One region of the Streptomyces canarius genome, then DNA from elsewhere that is predicted to be linked to it. Evidence: riboswitches for the same ligand, from Rfam matches in the RefSeq annotation. Region 1 holds a riboswitch; each other region holds the start of a gene.
What was found. Region 1 has a riboswitch for cyclic di-AMP ahead of IE294_RS14675 (transglycosylase SLT domain-containing protein). Riboswitches for the same ligand answer to the same signal wherever they lie in the genome.

Region 1 (5,777 bases):
CCCGAAGACGTGCTCCCGGAAGTCGCCGAGCGCCACCGGGGTGCCGAGCCGCGACGGCACGCCCACGACGAAGCCGACCTCGGCCTCGATGTCCAGCCGGATCGAGGGGCCGAAGACGGGCGCGGGGTCGGCCGGGCCCTTGCGCTGCCCGGAGGGGCGTACGACGTCCGTGCCGGAGACGACCACGGTGCCGGAGCGGCCGTGGTAACCGATCGGCAGGTGCTTCCAGTTGGGGGTGAGGGAGTCCTCGGCGTCGGGGCGGAAGATCCGGCCGACGTTCCGGGCGTGGTTCTCCGAGGCGTAGAAGTCGACGTAGTCCGCGACCTCGAAGGGAAGGTGCAGGGTCACCTCGGACAGGGGGTGGAACAGCGGCTCGACGGCCGTGCGGTGCGCCGGGTCCGTGACCCAGGACGTGAGGGCGCGCCGTACCTCCGACCAGGTGGCGCGGCCGGCGGCCAGCAGCGGGTTGAGGGTGGGCCGGGCGAGCAGCGGCTGGTGGGGCGAGCCGAGCGCGGCGGCTGCGGCGCCCGCGTCGAGGACGTGGTCCCCGAGCCGGACGCCGATCCTCCGCTCCGTGCTGCCGGAGGGCGAGAACACGCCGTAGGGGAGGTTGCGCGGACCGAAGGGGTCACCCTCGGGGACGTCGAAGGGGGGCATGGGGTGCTGCCTCACTCTCATCCGGGCCATGCATGGCACTGCGTTCCATGTGGTCGGGCCACACGTTACGGCCGAGCCGCGCGTCTTGGGCAGTGCCTCACCAGGTGCTCGAAAGGTTGGAGGAAGAGGAAGAGGGCGGCAGCCCCCTGCTCGGGTTCGCTTCGCGGCACCCGGTCCCACACCGGCCGCGGCTCACGGTTGCGCACCGCCCATCGCGCCGTCCGCGGCGAGCGGTTGGGCGGGGGCGGTACGTAAGTGCGGGCAATGAGCGGTGAGTCGGCGGAGCGTGTTGTCCGTATTCTCTGATCATGGCACCCACCCCGGCATATGCACTGATCGCCACTGACCTGGACGGGACGCTGCTGCGCGGCGACGACACCGTCTCGGACCGGTCCCTCGCCGCGCTCGCGCGGGTGGCGCGGGCCGGCGCCCGGCACCTGGTGGTGACGGGTCGCCCGGCCCCGCGGGTGCGACCGCTGCTCGCGGACCTCGGCCGCGCCGGGCTCGCGGTGTGCGGGCAGGGGGCCCAGGTCTACGACGCGGCGACCGACCGTCTGCTGTGGTCGGTCCGGCTGGACCGGGAGCTGGCCGAGACGGCGCTCGGCAAGATCGAGGCGGAGGTGGGGCAGGTCTACGCGGCGGTCGACCAGGACGGCGTGGACGGGCTCACGCTCATCGAGCCCGGCTACCGGATGCCCCACCCGACGCTGCCCGCGGTGCGGGTCGGCCGGCGGGACGACCTGTGGTGCGCGCCCATCAGCAAGGTGCTGCTGCGGCACGCCACGCTGTCCGACGACGAGTTGGCGGCCGTGGCCCGAGCGGCGGTGGGCTCGCTCGCGACGGTCACCATGTCGGGGCCGGGCACGGTGGAGCTCCAGCCGTGCGGGGTGACGAAGGCGACCGGGCTGGCGCTGGCCGCCGAGCGGCTGGGGATCGCCGCCGAACGGGCCATCGCCTTCGGTGACATGCCCAACGACATCCCGATGTTCGAATGGGCCGGGCGCGGTGTGGCCATGGCCAACGCCCATCCGGAACTCAAGGCGGTGGCCGACGAGGTCACCCTGTCGAACGAGGACGACGGCATCGCCGTCGTCCTCGAAGGACTCTTCCCGGCCGGCTGACCGGGATGTCAGGGGCGCCCGGCCCGGCCGCCGGTGCCGGTCAGTACGCGCCGAACACGTTGTCGATGGACCCGTACCGCGCGGCCGCGTAGTTGCAGGCGGCGGTGATGTTGGCGACCGGGTCGTAGATGTCGAAGGACGTTCCGGCCACGTGGTACGCGTTGAACGTCGGGTCGATGACCTGGAGCAGGCCCTTGGAGGGGATGCCCTTGGCGGCGTTGGAGTCCCAGAGGTTGATGGCCTTCGGGTTGCCCGAGGACTCGCGGATGATGTTGCGGTAGATGCCGTTGTAGGTGCCCGGGATGTGCTTCTCGGCCATGATCGCCAGCGACTGGCGGATCCAGCCGTCGAGGTTGTCCGGGTAGCCGGCGGGGGTGCTGGCCGTCGTGGTGGTGGCCGTGCTGGGGGCCGCGGAGGCGCTGGCCGCGCCGATGAGCGGCAGGGCGAGGACGGCGGCACCGGTGCCGACGGCGGTGAGCGCGCGGACGAGGCGGCTGTTCCGGGTACGGCGGGGCTGGGCGACAGCAGACATGGGGGCGTTCCTCTCCGGCGCCTGCGAGGTGAGCTGTCGGGTTCGGGCGGGGAGGTGCCCGGCCGTGCTCCTGACGGAGGCATGGCTTCACCCCTAGCCGTCCCGGCGCGGCGTGTGCCGTTCCGGACCGGCGGCTTGCCTGGGTCCCCCGCTCCTGCCGTACGAATGAGTTCGTCGATGGGTATGCGGGCGGCGGCAGGATTCGGCGTCCGCCCGACGGCCCGGAACGTATGCGAGAGCACATGTCGGGAACAAGGGCCGGATTCATACAACGTGCGGTTTGACCTTGATCGACAGTGTATGGGGTGCTTGATCCTTTGCGGTTGCCAATCCTCAACTCGCCGACAGGGCAAGGAGTCATGGCGGCCGGGCCGAGGGGGAGGGTCGGCCGGGCGCGTGACCCAACTCACGAAATAGCAAACAGTTTCAATTCGGACATGACGGATTAGGGGGATTCGCACCTGAAGTCGGGGAGATGGTGGAACCCGGCATGCGGGGAGCGTCGTTGCCGAGGTGCGGGCACAGTGTCCGGATTACTCTTATATGGATAAAAATCCGCTCACACTGTGTGATCAAAACCATGCCGGTCATGATCCGGTATCGCCCGGGCTGGACCGGTGGGCGCTATCGGTGATCGAAAGAGGACCGGATACGCTGACTTGAGTGAGGGCAGCGACCTATCGACAAACCGTGTAATCGCCAGCAGACACCAGCAGACAGGAGACCCCTCGTGACCGTCGTCGGGCCGTTCGGGCTGAGCGTGCGGGACCAGGCTCTGGAAGCCGATGTCCAGGCCGGATTGGCGGCTGTCGAGGAAGGCTTGCTCGAAGCCACCAAGAGCGAGGTCCCGTTCATCACGGGGGCCGCGCAGCACCTCGTGCGGGCGGGCGGGAAGCGGTTCCGGCCACTCCTCGTGATGCTCGCCGCCCAGTTCGGCGACCCCTACGCGCCGGGCGTGGTGCCCTCGGCCGTCGTCGTGGAGCTGACCCATCTGGCCACGCTGTACCACGACGACGTCATGGACGAGGCGGCCGTACGGCGTGGCGTGGACAGCGCCAACACGCGCTGGGGCAACTCCGTCGCGGTCCTCACCGGCGACTTCCTCTTCGCCCGCGCCTCCCAGATCCTTGCCGACCTCGGCCCCGAGGCGGTCCGGGTACAGGCACTCGCGTTCGAACGGCTCGTCACCGGCCAGATCCTGGAGACCGCGGGTCCCTCGGACGGCCGAGACCCGGTCGAGCACTATCTGGACGTGCTCGCCGGCAAGACGGGCTCCCTGGTGGCGGTGTCGTGCCGGTTCGGCGCGATGATGTCCGGCGCGGACGAGACGGTCGTCGACGTCCTCACCCAGTACGGCGAACGGCTCGGCGTCGCCTTCCAGCTCGCGGACGACGTCCTGGACATCGCCTCCGACTCCCACGAGTCCGGCAAGACCCCGGGCACCGACCTGCGCGAGGGCATCCCCACCCTGCCGGTGCTCCGGCTGCGCGAGCGGGCCGCCCGGCTGGGGCTGCCCGAGGACGTCGCGCTGTGCGAGCTGCTGGACTCCGACCTCAGCGACGACGCCCGGCACGCCCGGGCGCTGGCCGCGCTGCGCGCGCACCCCGCGCTGGAGCAGGCCCGCCGGGACACCGTGCGGTACGCGGAGGAGGCGCGGGCCGCGCTCGCCCCGCTGCACGAGTGCGATGCCAAGGCGGCGCTGATCGAGCTGTGCGACGCGGTCGTGCACCGCGCCGGCTGACCCGGCCGGTCACCCGTACGGGCCCCGGCGTCCGGCACGACCCCTACGGGTCGGGTGGAGGAATCACCGCCGGGTGTCATACCGCAGGTGTAGACGGAGTTGGCTCCGAGGTCTGACGCTTGTTCACAGCCGATTTGGTCAGATGGTCACCACGGAAATCACCACTCCTCACCGTTTCGGGTGAGAATGGCGGCTCAGGGTGGACCAGCGGAGCAGCGGAGCAGCGTGAGGACAGCCGCCGCCGACGACGGAGGTAAGGCACACATGGCACCGTACGAATCCGACGACGCAGTGGGCGCCGCGCGCGACGAGCACCCGCGCTCCGGCCGGCGCAAGGCCGCCCGGTACGCCGTGCCGGTCGCGGTGGTGGGGGTGGCGGCGGCCACGATCGGGCTGGTCCCGGCGCTCGCCGACTCCGGTGACCCCGACCTGCCGAAGATCAGCGCACAGCAGCTCATCGAGAAGATCGCCAAGTCGGACGTGCAGCAGCTGTCCGGCACGGTGAAGATCAGCACCGATCTCGGCCTGCCCGACCTCGGCGGCCTGGAGAACGGCCTGATGTCCGGCGCGGGCCGGGGCGGCTCGGGCGACGGCTCGTCCGCCGACCCGCAGGCCAAGCTCACCGAGCTGGTCTCCGGCACGCACACCCTGCGCGTCGCCGCCGACGGCCCGGACCGGCAGAAGCTGTCGCTGCTGGAGAGCGGCGCCGAGTACAGCCTCATCCACGACGGCAAGGACGTCTGGGGCTACGACAGCAAGAGCAACGAGGTCTACCACTCCACCGGGGCCGGCTCCGGCAAGGACCGCGAGGCCGAGCCGCCGGCCACCCCCCAGGACTTCGCCGACCAGGCCCTGAAGTCGGTGGACGACACCACGTCCGTCACCGTCGACGGCACCGCGCAGGTCGCCGGGCGCGACGCCTACAAGCTGCTGATCCGGCCCAAGCAGTCCGGCACCACGGTCGGCGCGATCAGCATCGCCGTGGACGCGAAGACCGGCATGCCGCTGAAGTTCACGCTGACCCCGAGGAGTGGCGGCGCCGCCGTGCTCGACGCGGGCTTCACCCAGGTCTCCTTCGCCCGGCCGGCCGCCTCCACCTTCGACTTCACGCCGCCCAAGGGCGCGAAGGTCACCGAGGAGAAGGACGCCCCCGGGGCCCGGGAGCACGCCCCGAAGCACGGCGAGGACTTCGCCGGGGGCCTGGAGGGCAAGGACGGGCTGAAGGTGCTGGGCAAGGGCTGGACGTCCGTCGCCACCTTCGACACCGGTGCCAAGGGCGGCCTGCCGACCGGCTCCCAGGGCGGTGACCTCGGCGGCTTCCTCGGTTCGCTGGGCGACCCGGTCTCCGGGAAGTTCGGCAAGGGCACGGTCTTCTCCACCCGCCTGGTCAACGCCCTGATCACCGACGACGGCAAGGTGTACGCCGGCACGGTGACCAAGGAGGCCCTGGTCAAGGCGGCCGACGCGGGGAAGTGACCTCCCGGGCACACCGCACCGGATGAGACGAACCGGATGAACCGAGGGGAGCCGATGGACGAGCCGTCCGCCACGCAGCCGGAGCCGGGCGACACGACGGCGAGTGTGATCGCCACGCGCGGCCTCACCAAGCGCTACCGCGGCGGACAGCTCGCCGTGGACGGTCTGGACCTGACCGTCCCGGCGGGCAGCGTCTTCGGCTTCCTCGGCCCGAACGGCTCCGGCAAGACCACCACGATCCGCATGCTGA
Region 2 (5,777 bases), on a different contig from region 1:
CACCGCGCACCCCGGCTTCGAGAACACCCAGGCGGACGGCGGTTTCGCACCACGCCCGGAGTTCCGGCCACTGACCCGTTTCGAGGGACAGGGACTGGACAAGGGACATGTGGTGAACGACCTGCTGTTCCGGCGCGTCCCGCACAGCACCGCTGAGCAGGACCGATAATCCGTTCCAGCCCCTCGTCCCGCCACCGTTAGGGTCGATGCCGTGGCCACCAGTCCTCCGTTTCCGACGTATCCCCCGAGCCCCGGCGGCGGTGTGCTCCGCCACCCGCACTGGTGGCAGCACAGGTGGGTGCGCTACGGAGCGCTGAGTTCCCTGCTGGCCCTGTCCGGGCTGGTCATCCTCGCGCTCGTACGGCGGCAGACCGGCACGGAGGGCTTCCTCGTCGGTCTCGGGCTCGCCGTGCTGCCCGTGCCCTGGCTGATGGCCGCCTTCCGGTGGCTGGACCGGGTGGAGCCGGGCCCCTGGCGGAACCTGGTCTTCGCCTTCGCCTGGGGGGCCTGTGCGGCGGCGCTGATAGCCATCGTGGCCAACAGCTTCGCGACCAAGTGGATAGCCACCTCGACCGCGGATCCGGCCAGTGCCGACACGCTCGGCGCCACCGTGATAGCCCCCATCGTGGAGGAGTCCGCGAAGGCCGCCGCGGTCCTGCTGGTGTTCCTCTTCCGCCGGCGTGACTTCACCGGGATCGTGGACGGGGTGGTGATAGCGGGGATCACCGCCACCGGGTTCGCGTTCACCGAGAACATCCTCTACCTCGGTACCGCCTTCGGGACCGACCAGCTCACCGGCGACCGCGGCATCGCCTCCGTCACCGCCGCCACCTTCTTCGTGCGCATCGTGATGTCCCCGTTCGCGCACCCCCTGTTCACCGTCCTCACCGGTATCGGCTTCGGCGTCGCCGCGCTGTCCGCCGAGCGGCAGCACGCGCGGCGGGTGCTGCTGCCGGTCTGCGGGCTGCTGCTGGCGATGGGCATGCACGCCTTCTGGAACGGCTCCTCCACCTTCGGCGAGTACGGCTTCTTCGCCGTCTACGGCGCCTTCATGGTGCCCGCGTTCGCGGTGGTGACCTGGCTCGCGATCCGGACCCGGCAGCGGGAGCTGCGGACCGTGCGGGCGGAGCTGCCCACATATGTGCTGGCCGGGTGGCTGGGGCCGGCCGAGCCGTTCGCGCTCGGGTCGATGCGGGCGCGCCGGATGGCCCGGGACTACGCCCGGCACCACCACGGGCGCCAGGCGGCGCGGGAGGTGGCCCGGTACGAGGCGTGCGCGACCTCGCTGGCGTTCCTGCGGCACCGGGGGCGGAACGGGAAGGCCGGGCCCGACTTCGTCGTCCGGGAGCGTGAGCTGCTGGACGAGCTGTGGGAGCGCAGGGGTGTGGCCCGGCCCGCGTTGGAGTACGCGAGCAGGGCGTCCGTTCCGGCGCCCGGCTACTGGGGAGCGGCGGCGCCGTACGGGTATCCGGCGGTGCCGTACCCCGCGTACAACCCGTACCGGACGTAGTCGCGGGGGCTGACGGGGTCCTCCGGCACCGCCGGGCCGCGCCGTCGCGGTGGGACGGGCTAGGCGGACGCCTCCGTCAGGCGGGCCACCTCAGCCTCCGTCAGCTTCAACTCCGCCACCCCCAGCAGCGCCGGGAGCTGTTCCACCGTCCTCGCCGAGGCGATCGGGGCCGTGACCGTGGGCTGGGCGGCGAGCCAGGCCAGGGCGACCGTGGCGACCGGGGCCTCGTGGGCCGCGGCGATCTCGTCCAGGGCCGCGAGGACCTTCTGGCCGCGCTCGGACTCCGCGTGCTTCTGCGCTCCTTCGGCGCGGGCGCTGTCGACGGTCTTGCCGGGCCGGTACTTGCCGGTGAGGAAGCCCGAGGCGAGGGAGAAGTACGGGACGGCGGACAGGCCCTCGCGGGCGACGAGGTCCTGCAACGGGCCCTCGTAGGTGTCCCGGGAGACCAGGTTGTAGTGCGGCTGGACGGCGACGTAGCGGGCGAGGCCCTCGCGGTCGGAGAAGTCGAGGGAGGCCCGCAGCCGCTCGGGGCTGATGTTGGAGGCGGCGATGTGCCGCACCTTTCCGGCCTTCACCAGTTCGTCCAGCGCGCCGATGATCTCCTCGACCGGCACCTCGGGCTTGTCGAAGTGGGTGTAGTAGAGGTCGATGTGGTCGGTGCCCAGGCGGCGCAGGGAGGCGTCGGCGGCGGCCTTGATGTTGGCGGCGGACAGGCCCTGGTACTCGGGGTGCTGGCTGACCTTGGTGGCGATGACGACCTCGGAGCGGTTGCCGCGGGCCTTGACCCACTTGCCGATGATCGTCTCCGACTCGCCGCCCTGGTTGCCCTCGATCCAGGCGGAGTAGGAGTCGGCGGTGTCGATGAAATTGCCGCCCGCCGCGGTGTAGGCGTCGAGGACGGCGAAGGAGGTCTGTTCGTCGGCGGTCCAGCCGAAGACGTTGCCGCCGAGGGAGAGCGGGAAGACCTCTAGATCGGAAGAGCCGAGTTTACGAAGTGACGTCATACGTCATGTCAACACCGGCGGTGGGTGATCGCATCCCACCGCCGGGGCCGAGTTCCCGCCAAGTTCCCCCGGGGGTTCCCGCGCGGGACGGGGTTGTCAGGGGGTGAGGCCCTTGTCGCGCAGCCACGCCATCGGGTCGATGCCGGTGGGCTGGCCGCCGGGGTGGACCTCCATGTGGACGTGCGGGCCGGTGACGTTGCCGGTCGCGCCGACGCGGCCGATGACCTCGCCGGTGGTCACCTTCTGGCCGACGGAGACGCTGATCGAGGACTGGTGGCAGAACCACAGCTCGGTGCCGTCGTCCAGGGTGAGGATCGTGCGGTAGCCGTAGGAGCCGGCCCAGCCCGCCTCGGTGATCGTGCCGCTGTGCACGGCCTTGATCAGAGTGCCGGTGGGGGCGGCGAAGTCGAGACCGGTGTGGTGGCCGGAGGACCACATCCCGCCGGCCTGGCCGAAGGTCGAGGTGATCGTGTAGGAGGAGGTGGGCAGCGTGTACTGCTCGGCCAGCTTCGCCAGCCGCTCCTCCTCGGCCTTCTTCTCGGCGGCGGCCTCCGCCTTCTCCTTGGCCGCGGCGGCCTTGGCGGCGGCCTCCTTCTCGGCCTGGGCGGCGGCATCGGCGCTCTGCTTCTCGGCCGCGGCGACCGCGGCGGCGGTGGCCTTGCTCTCGGCCTGGCCCTGCTGCTGCTCGGCCTGGGCCATGATCCGGTTGCGCAGCGCCTCGCCCGCGTCGGCGCCGTCCTCGCCGGCGGCCGTGGTCACGCCGACGGTGCTCAGCGTGGCCGTGGCGGCCTGGGCCGGCTGGTGGTCGGCGGAGTCGTCGCCGAAGAGGGAGCCGACCGAGGGCAGGTCCGGCAGGGAGATGGAGACCGGCGGCTTGCCGGTGTTGGCGCTGGCCATGCCGCCCGCGCCGACCGCGGCCATGACGCCGACGCCGAGGACGGTGGAGCTGCGCGCGAAGCCGCCGCGCTGCTTGGCGACGCGGTGCCGGCCGCGTACCGGGGCGACGGACTCCTCAGTGGGGTTCCACTCCTCCCAGGGGCCCTCCTCGGCCTGGTAGGCGCCGTACCCGAAGGTCTCGGGCTCGCGCTGTGCCGGTATGAACGGGGCTTCTGGGGCAGGCCGGTTGGACGCCACGCGGGCGTACTCCTTTCCTTCCTTTCGCCTACCGGGTTAGCTGACGGGTTCGGAGCAGGAAGGTCTCCTACGCGCGTATACCGGTCGTGGACTCCGTGAGTTCACGGCGGCATCCGCGTGATTCACCCCAGGGTGGTGGTTCCCCGGCTCCCTTGCGGGATTCGGCGCGTGCGCACGGAGCCGCCTCTTGTGACGGCTGGGACGACCGCGCTGCGTTATCGAACGTTAATAGACCTGCCAGTCACTTTCCAAGCCGTTCAGCTTGATCATTCACGTCTTTACCGGCGGAGTTATCGGCCACTACTCCGCCAAAACGGGCGAGTTGACCGGGCGTCGGCCCCGTTCAGCAGTCACTTTCGGGTTTGATGGTGACTCAGATGTTATGCGCAGGGCGCTTGCCCGGTGACCGTCGGTGACGTCGCGGGCCGTCGTACGGCGAGCAGCGCCATGTCGTCGGTCATGCCGCCCCCGGAATGCCGGCGCACCTCCTCGGCGAGCCGGCCGACCAGCGCGGCCGGGCCGGCGAAGGTGCGCCCCGCGAGGCGTCGTTCGGGGTCGTAGAACCGGCCGTGGGCGTCCCGCGCCTCGGACAGGCCGTCGGTGTGGAACAGCAGGGTCGCGCCGCTCGGGAAGGCGGTCTCGGTGGCCCGGTCCGGCCACAGGCCGAGGTCGCCCATGCCGAGCGGCAGCGCGGGCTCGGCGGGGACCAGGGTGCGCAGGGTGCCGTCGGCGTGCAGCAGCAGCGGCGGCGGATGGCCGCGGTTGACGATCCGTACGGCGCCGTCGCCGTGCGGGAGTTCGGCGAGGACCGCGGTGGTGAACCCCTCGAAGGCGTCGATCCCGTCGCGCCGGGTGCCCTCGCGGGCCAGCGCCCGCTCCAGCCGCTCGGCGACCGCCTCCAGCGTGGCCTCCTGCTCGGCCGCCTCCCGGAACGCGCCGATCACCACGGCCACCGCGGCGACCGCGCCCATGCCCTTGCCGCGCACGTCCCCGACGACCAGCCGGACGCCGTACGTACTGTCCTGCACCGCGTACAGGTCGCCGCCGATGAACGCGTCCTGCCGTGCCGCCTCGTAGCAGGCGGCGATCTCGTAGCCGCCGATCCGTTCGTCCGGCTCCGGCAGGACGGCCCGCTGGGCGGCCTCGGCGATCTCCCGCGCGGAGGCGAGCCGCCGGTCGCCGCGGCGGACCACCCGGTTGATGGCGACGGCCAGCAGGGCGACCGTCGCGACGGTGACCACGTCGGTGAGGGTGCCCACGGCCGGATGGACCCCGGCGTCGGTGTGCACGGCGTAGGCGGCGGCGAGGGAGGCGAGGCCGGTCAGGACGGTGGTGCGCAGCGCCGACAAGGGCGCGGCGACCAGCGGGGCCGCGGTGAAGAACGGGACGGCGGTGAAGTCGTCCGGGGCGAGCAGGCCGTACAGGACACCGCAGACGATGAGCAGGGCGGGCAGGGCGCGGGCCAGGGCACGGGGGCCCGGACGGCGGCGGGCGCGCACCGGCACCGGTTCGCCGCCGAGGCCCGGGTCGGGCACGGGGTCGCCGGGGAGCCGGCCGCCCGCCCTGGCGTACGGGCTCTCCTCCACCTTTCCAGGGCGCACCGCGTGTCTCCCGGTTGTCCGACGTACCTCCAGGTTTCCGGGCCCCGGGGCGGGCGGCGACCGGTGTGGGCCGAAAGGGGTGTGCGAGCAGTCCCGCGCATGGCGTACACTGGAGTCACAACGACGCGGGGTGGAGCAGCTCGGTAGCTCGCTGGGCTCATAACCCAGAGGTCGCAGGTTCAAATCCTGTCCCCGCTACTGAAGACTCAGGGCCCGGAATCCAGTGGATTCCGGGCCCTGAGTCGTTTCCGGCCCAGGGCCCGGGCGGGCGCTCACAGCAAGTGGGCGTTCGGCGCCTTGGCGAGCTCCTCCAGCTCGGGAAGCGCGACGACCCGCGCGCCCCCCGCGACCAGAACGCCGCTTCCGTCGGCCCCCGCCACGAACGTGTCCGGCTCACGCCACGCGGTGACCACCCTGCGCACCCCGGCCCGGAGAATCAGCTCGGCACAGGGCGCCGGCCGGGACGCGCGCCGGGCGCAGGGCTCCAGGCTGCTGTACACCGTGGCGCCGGCGATCCGCGCATCGGCG
Region 3 (5,777 bases), on a different contig from region 1:
TCTGGGTGTAGCCCGCGTCCGTGAACACCTTGATCATCTTGGTGTTGGCGGGCAGCACCTCGGCGGCGAAGCGGCGGATGCCCCGCTCGCGCGCGACGGCCGCGATGTGCTCCAGCAGAGCGGAGGCGACCCCGCGGCCCTGGTGGGCGTCCTGCACCAGGAAGGCGACCTCGGCCTCGTCGGCGGGCGCGGACGCGGGCATGCCGTCGGTGCCGATGCGGTCATAGCGTACGGTGGCGATGAACTCGCCGCCGATGGTGGCCGCGAGTCCCACCCGGTCCACAAAGTCGTGGTGCGTGAAGCGGTGGACGTCCTTGGCGGAGAGCCGTGGGTACGGCGCGAAGAAGCGGTAGTACTTCGACTCGTCCGAGACCTGCTCGTAGAAACTGACCAGGCGGTCGGCGTCATCAACGGTGATGGGCCTGATGCGCGCGGTGCCACCGTCGCGCAGCACCACGTCCGCCTCCCAGTGGGCGGGGTACTGGTGCCGGTCCTGCCGGCCCGCCGAGGTCTGCATGGGCCCCAGAGTACGGCTCGCGTCCGACAACGTCGCGAGGCAGTCTGTGGAGGACGAGAAGCCGGACCGAGGCCGCGGTCCGGTGCCGCACCGGAGGGGACGAAGGTCCGCTCCGGACAGGCTTCACGATATGGGAAACTGGTCTAGACAACCTGAACACCGAAGGGCAGCAACACATGGCTGAGCGCCGCGTCAACGTCGGCTGGGCCGAGGGCCTCCACGCCCGCCCCGCTTCCATCTTCGTCCGAGCCGCCACGGCCGCAGGCGTCCCGGTGACGATCGCCAAGGCCGGGGGCAACCCCGTCAACGCGGCCTCCATGCTGGCCGTCCTGGGCCTGGGTGCCCAGGGTGGCGAGGAGATCGTCCTCGCCTCCGACGCCGAGGGCGCCGACGCCGCCCTGGACCGTCTGGCCAAGCTGGTCTCCGAGGGCCTGGAAGAGCTGCCCGAGACCGTCTGAGCGACCACCGCGCAGAGCGCCGGAGCCGCGTTCGCCTTTCGGGGCGGCGCGGCTCCGCCGTATGCGGACGCACTCGACCCGATGTTCCGTCGATTCACCACCCGTCGGCCCCCGGTGAACTCCGGGGAATTACGGCACGATGAATTCGGGCAGCAGGAAATACCCCGACGGGAAATGCCTCTTCTTTGTATACGGTGCGCTTGTTAATGCCGCGGGCCCGACATGTTTACGGCATGTTGCGAAGTCCTCACGCGCTCCCCGGCGGGGGAAAACCGCAATCGGTGCGCGCCTGTCGCACGCTCGGCGTGCAGCGCCGTGAGCGCCCGCGCGCGTTCCGCATCGCCACGTGCCACCGCGTCCACGATGGCGCCGTGCTCCGTCCAGGACTCCACCGGGCCGATCGGCGCCTCCACCGTGTACATCCAGGCGATCTTGTGCCGCAACTGGGTGAGCATCGAGGTCAGCGAGGTGCTGCCGGAGGCCTGGGCGAGCGTCTCGTGGAACCAGCCGCCCAACGAGCGCAGGTCCTCGTTGCTGCCCCTGCGGGCCCGCTCCTGGCCCAGTCGGACCAGGCCGCGCAACACCTTCAGGTGTGCCTCGGTGCGCCGCTGGGCGGCCCGCGCGGCGCCCAGCGGCTCCAGCAGCGTCCGCATCTCCAGCAGGTCGGCGGCCTCCTGCTCGGTCGGCTCGGCCACGCACGCGCCCGCGTGCCGGCGCGTCACCACGAAGCCCTCGGCCTCCAGGGTGCGCAGGGCCTCGCGCACGGGGACGCGCGAGACGCCGTAGCGGCGGGCCAGGACTTCCTCGGTGAGGCGGCTGCCGCGCTCGTAGACACCCGCGACGATGTCGTCCCGGATGGCCGTGCACACCGAGTGCGCCGGAATACGCATGACCGACCTCCGTCTTAATCCCCGTGAAACGTCGACGATGGACGCGTGTTCCGAGACTCTATTCCAATGAGCCGGAATTTCCGACGGCGGACCCTAATCCATGGCTATTTTTTGGACAGCGGATCCGGCGGACACCGTGAAAAACGGCGAAAGCCCCGGCTCGGTGAGCCGGGGCCTCGGACAGCCGTGCGGTCGGTGTCAGACGGGAACGCCGTGCTTGCGGAGGTAGGCGACGGGGTCGACGTCCGAGCCGTACTCAGGGGTCGTGCGCGCCTCGAAGTGGAGGTGCGCGCCGGTGACGTTGCCGGTGGCGCCGGACAGGCCGATCTGCTGGCCCGGGACGACCTGCTGGCCCACCGTGACCCCGATGGACGACAGGTGCCCGTACTGGGTGTACATGCCGTCGGCCATGCGGATCACGACCTGGTTGCCGTACGCGCCGCCCCAGCCCGCGGAGACGACCGTGCCGGAGCCCACCGCGTGGACGGCCGTGCCGCTGGCCGCGTGGAAGTCGATACCGGTGTGCGAACCGGAGGACCACAGGGAACTGCTGGCCTGGTAGGCGGTGGAGACGTACGAGTGCGCGATCGGGGCGACGAAGGTGTTCAGCCGCTTGCGCTCGGCCTCACGGGCGGCCCGGGCCTTGGCGGCGCGGACCTCCTGGGCCCGCTTCGCCGCCGCCTTCGCCGCGGCCTCCTCGGCCGCCTTCTGCTCGGCGGCCTGCTGCTGCGCGGCGGCCTGCGCGTCGATCTCGTCGGCGACGTCCTCGGACACGGCGACGACCGGGGTGAGGCCGGTCTGCTCCGTGGAGTTCCCGGCGGCGAGCGCCGGGGAGGCGGCGAGGGTGCCGATCACACCGGTGGTGGTGAGGGCCGCGACGCCGGCCGCCTGAACGGTGGTCCGCTTGACCCGGCCGGGCTTGCGGTGCTTCCCGGTGGCGCACATGAACGCCATGAAGTGGCTGGTCCTTTCCTTCCCTCTCGCCTACCGGGTTAGCTGACGGGTTCGGAGCAGGAAGGTCTCCTACGGGCCCCCTCGCAGTCGCGCGGACGCCCGATTCACCCCAGGGACGATGGGTCCCCGGCTCCCCTGGCTCGCGCCGTACGGGGACTCGGCGATGACTGTCCGGTGCCGCGGGTGCGGCGCACTGCCTGACGAACAGCCCGGACGAAACTACGCAAGCACGCTGTCAATCCTCAAACACATCCCGGATTTTGTAGCGCATCCCACAGGGCAGACAGGCAACCTCCGCCCCAAAACGGGCATCTGGCGGACGGAGTGGAACAGCGTGGGGCCCTGACGACCCGTAGGTCGTCAGGGCCCCACGCGCGCGTGCCGTCGTCCGGCCGCCACCGCGGTCGCGGCTACTCGGCCGCCACCACGGTCACTTCACCGATGCCCAGCGCCTCCACCGGCGCCTTGATCTGCGACGCGTCCCCGACGAGGACGGTCACCAGGCGGTCCACCGGGAAGGCGTTCACGACGGCCGCGGTGGCCTCCACCGTGCCCGTGGCCGCCAACTGCTGGTACAGCGTCGCCTGGAAGTCGTCGGGCAGGTGCTGCTCGACCTGGTCCGCCAGCGTGCTCGCCACGGCCGCCGCGGTCTCGTACTTCAGCGGCGCCACACCGACCAGGTTCTGCACGGCGACGTCCCGCTCGGCGTCGGTCAGACCGTCCGCCGCGACCGTGCGCAGCACCTTCCACAGGTCGTCCAGCGCCGGGCCGCTGTTCGGGGTGTCCACGGAGCCGCTGATGGCGAGCATCGCCGCGCCCGTGCCGTCCGGCGCGGACCGCAGGACCTGCCCGAAGGACCGCACGCCGTAGGTGTAGCCCTTCTCCTCGCGCAGCACGCGGTCCAGGCGGGAGGTGAGGGTGCCGCCGAGGCAGTACGTGCCGAGCACCTGGGCGGGCCACACCCGGTCGTGCCGGTCGGGACCGATCCGGCCGATGAGCAGTTGGGTCTGGACCGCGCCGGGCCGGTCCACGATGACCACGCGCCCGGTGTCGTCGGCGGTCACCGGCGGCACCGGCCGGGGCTCGCCCGGGGTGCCGGTCCACGCGCCCAGGGTGTCGCCCAGCAGCGCGTCCAGGTCGGCGCCGGTCAGGTCGCCGACGACGACCACGGTGGCCGTGGCGGGCCGCACATGACGGTCGTAGAAGGCGCGTACGGCCGCCTCGTCGATCTTCTCGACCGTCTCCTCGGTGCCCTGGCGCGGACGGGACATGCGCGAGGTCGCCGGGAACAGCTCCTTGGAGAGTTCCTTGGCGGCCCGGCGGGAGGGGTTGGCCAGCTCGTGCGGGATCTCGTCCAGGCGGTTGCGGACCAGCCGCTCGACCTCGCTCGCGGCGAAGGCGGGCGCGCGCAGGGCGTCGGCGAGCAGGCCGAGGCCCTTGGCCAGGCGGGAGGCCGGGACCTCAAGGCTGAGCCGCACGCCGGGGTGGTCCGCATGCGCGTCGAGGGTGGCGCCCGCGCGCTCCAGCTCGGCGGCGAACTCCTCGGCGGAGTGCTTGTCGGTGCCCTCGGAGAAGGCCCGCGCCATGATCGTGGCGACGCCGTCCAGGCCGGCCGGCTCGGCGTCCAGCGGCGCGTCCAGCAGCACCTCGACGGCAACGACCTGCTGGCCCGGGCGGTGGCAGCGCAGCACGGTCAGGCCGTTGTCCAGCGTGCCGCGTTCGGGCGCCGGGAACGCCCACGGCTTGGCCTCGCCGGGCCGCGGCTGGGGGTGGAAGTCCATGGTGGCGAGCTCGGTCACTTGGCCGTCTCCTCGTTCTCGGTCTCGTCGCGGCCCGCCTCTACGGTCGCTTCCTGCTCCGGGTCCTCGGGGACCGCGGCGTCCGGGACGGCCTCCGGGGACTTCGGCTCGTAGACGAGGACCGCGCGGTTGTCGGGCCGCAGGCGGGCCTTGGCGACCTCCTGGACCTCCTGCGGGGTCACCTCCAGGACGCGCTTGACGGCGGTCAGGGCGAGCTGCGGGTCGCCGAACAGGACCGCGTACCGGCACAGTTCGTCGGCGCGGCCGGCGACCGTGCCGAGCCGGTCCAGCCACTCGCGCTCCAGCTGGGCCTGGGCGCGCTCCATCTCCTCGGCCGTGGGGCCCTCCGCGGCGAACCGGGCCAGCTCCTCGTCGATGGCGGCCTCGATGACCGGCACCTCGACGTCACCGGAGGTCTTCACGTCCAGCCAGCCCATGGAGGGAGCACCGGCCAGACGCAGCAGGCCGAAACCGGCCGCGACGGCCGTCCGGTCCCGGCGCACCAGCCGGTTGTACAGGCGGGAGGACTCTCCGCCGCCCAGGACGGTCAGGGCGAGGTCGGCCGCGTCGCACGCGCGCGTGCCGTCGTGCGGGAGCCGGTAGGCGGCCATCAGGGCGCGCGCCGGGACCTCCTCCACGACGACCTCGCGCAGCTGCTCGCCGATGACCTCCGGCAGGGAGCCGTCGCGGGGGGCGGGCTTGCCGTCGTGGGACGCGATGGAGCCGAAGTACTTCTCGATCCAGGCGAGCGTCTGCTGGGGGTCGATGTCGCCGACCACGGAGAGCACCGCGTTGTTCGGCGCGTAGTAGGTGCGGAAGAACTGGCGGGCGTCCTCCAGGGTGGCCGCGTCCAGGTCCGCCATCGAGCCGATCGGCGTGTGGTGGTAGGGGTGGCCCTCGGGGTAGGAGAGCGCGGTCAGCTTCTCGAAGGCGGTGCCGTACGGCACGTTGTCGTAGCGCTGGCGGCGCTCGTTCTTGACGACGTCCCGCTGGTTCTCCATGGACTCGTCGTCCAGAGCGGCCAGCAGCGAGCCCATGCGGTCGGCCTCCAGCCAGAGCGCCAGCTCCAGCTGGTGGGCGGGCATGGTCTCGAAGTAGTTGGTCCGCTCGAAGCTGGTGGTGCCGTTCAGCGAGCCGCCGGCGCCCTGCACCAGCTCGA

Region 2: linked by a shared signal. The riboswitch ahead of IE294_RS27990 (M23 family metallopeptidase) and the one ahead of IE294_RS14675 (transglycosylase SLT domain-containing protein) in region 1 are both predicted to bind cyclic di-AMP.
Region 3: linked by a shared signal. The riboswitch ahead of IE294_RS00535 (M23 family metallopeptidase) and the one ahead of IE294_RS14675 (transglycosylase SLT domain-containing protein) in region 1 are both predicted to bind cyclic di-AMP.

The regions. Positions count from the first base shown of each region.
Region 1 is NZ_BMVN01000008.1:215,242-221,018, reverse strand. Features, by position in the region: gene fahA (fumarylacetoacetase) at 1-657, opposite strand, end outside; gene IE294_RS14680 (HAD family hydrolase) at 966-1,778, shown strand; gene IE294_RS14675 (transglycosylase SLT domain-containing protein) at 1,819-2,310, opposite strand; cyclic di-AMP (ydaO/yuaA leader) riboswitch at 2,316-2,497, opposite strand; gene IE294_RS14670 (polyprenyl synthetase family protein) at 3,041-4,051, shown strand; gene IE294_RS14665 (LolA family protein) at 4,316-5,527, shown strand; gene IE294_RS14660 (ABC transporter ATP-binding protein) at 5,582-5,777, shown strand, end outside.
Region 2 is NZ_BMVN01000023.1:19,184-24,960, forward strand. Features, by position in the region: gene trmB (tRNA (guanosine(46)-N7)-methyltransferase TrmB) at 1-169, shown strand, start outside; gene IE294_RS27980 (PrsW family intramembrane metalloprotease) at 212-1,510, shown strand; gene IE294_RS27985 (aldo/keto reductase) at 1,570-2,514, opposite strand; gene IE294_RS27990 (M23 family metallopeptidase) at 2,611-3,648, opposite strand; cyclic di-AMP (ydaO/yuaA leader) riboswitch at 3,659-3,825, opposite strand; gene IE294_RS27995 (PP2C family protein-serine/threonine phosphatase) at 4,029-5,249, opposite strand; tRNA gene IE294_RS28000 (tRNA-Met) at 5,374-5,447, shown strand; gene IE294_RS28005 (dihydrofolate reductase family protein) at 5,522-5,777, opposite strand, start outside.
Region 3 is NZ_BMVN01000001.1:130,688-136,464, reverse strand. Features, by position in the region: gene IE294_RS00550 (bifunctional acetate--CoA ligase family protein/GNAT family N-acetyltransferase) at 1-517, opposite strand, end outside; gene IE294_RS00545 (HPr family phosphocarrier protein) at 694-975, shown strand; gene IE294_RS00540 (GntR family transcriptional regulator) at 1,179-1,865, opposite strand; gene IE294_RS00535 (M23 family metallopeptidase) at 2,064-2,819, opposite strand; cyclic di-AMP (ydaO/yuaA leader) riboswitch at 2,832-2,992, opposite strand; gene IE294_RS00530 (M16 family metallopeptidase) at 3,230-4,618, opposite strand; gene IE294_RS00525 (M16 family metallopeptidase) at 4,615-5,777, opposite strand, start outside.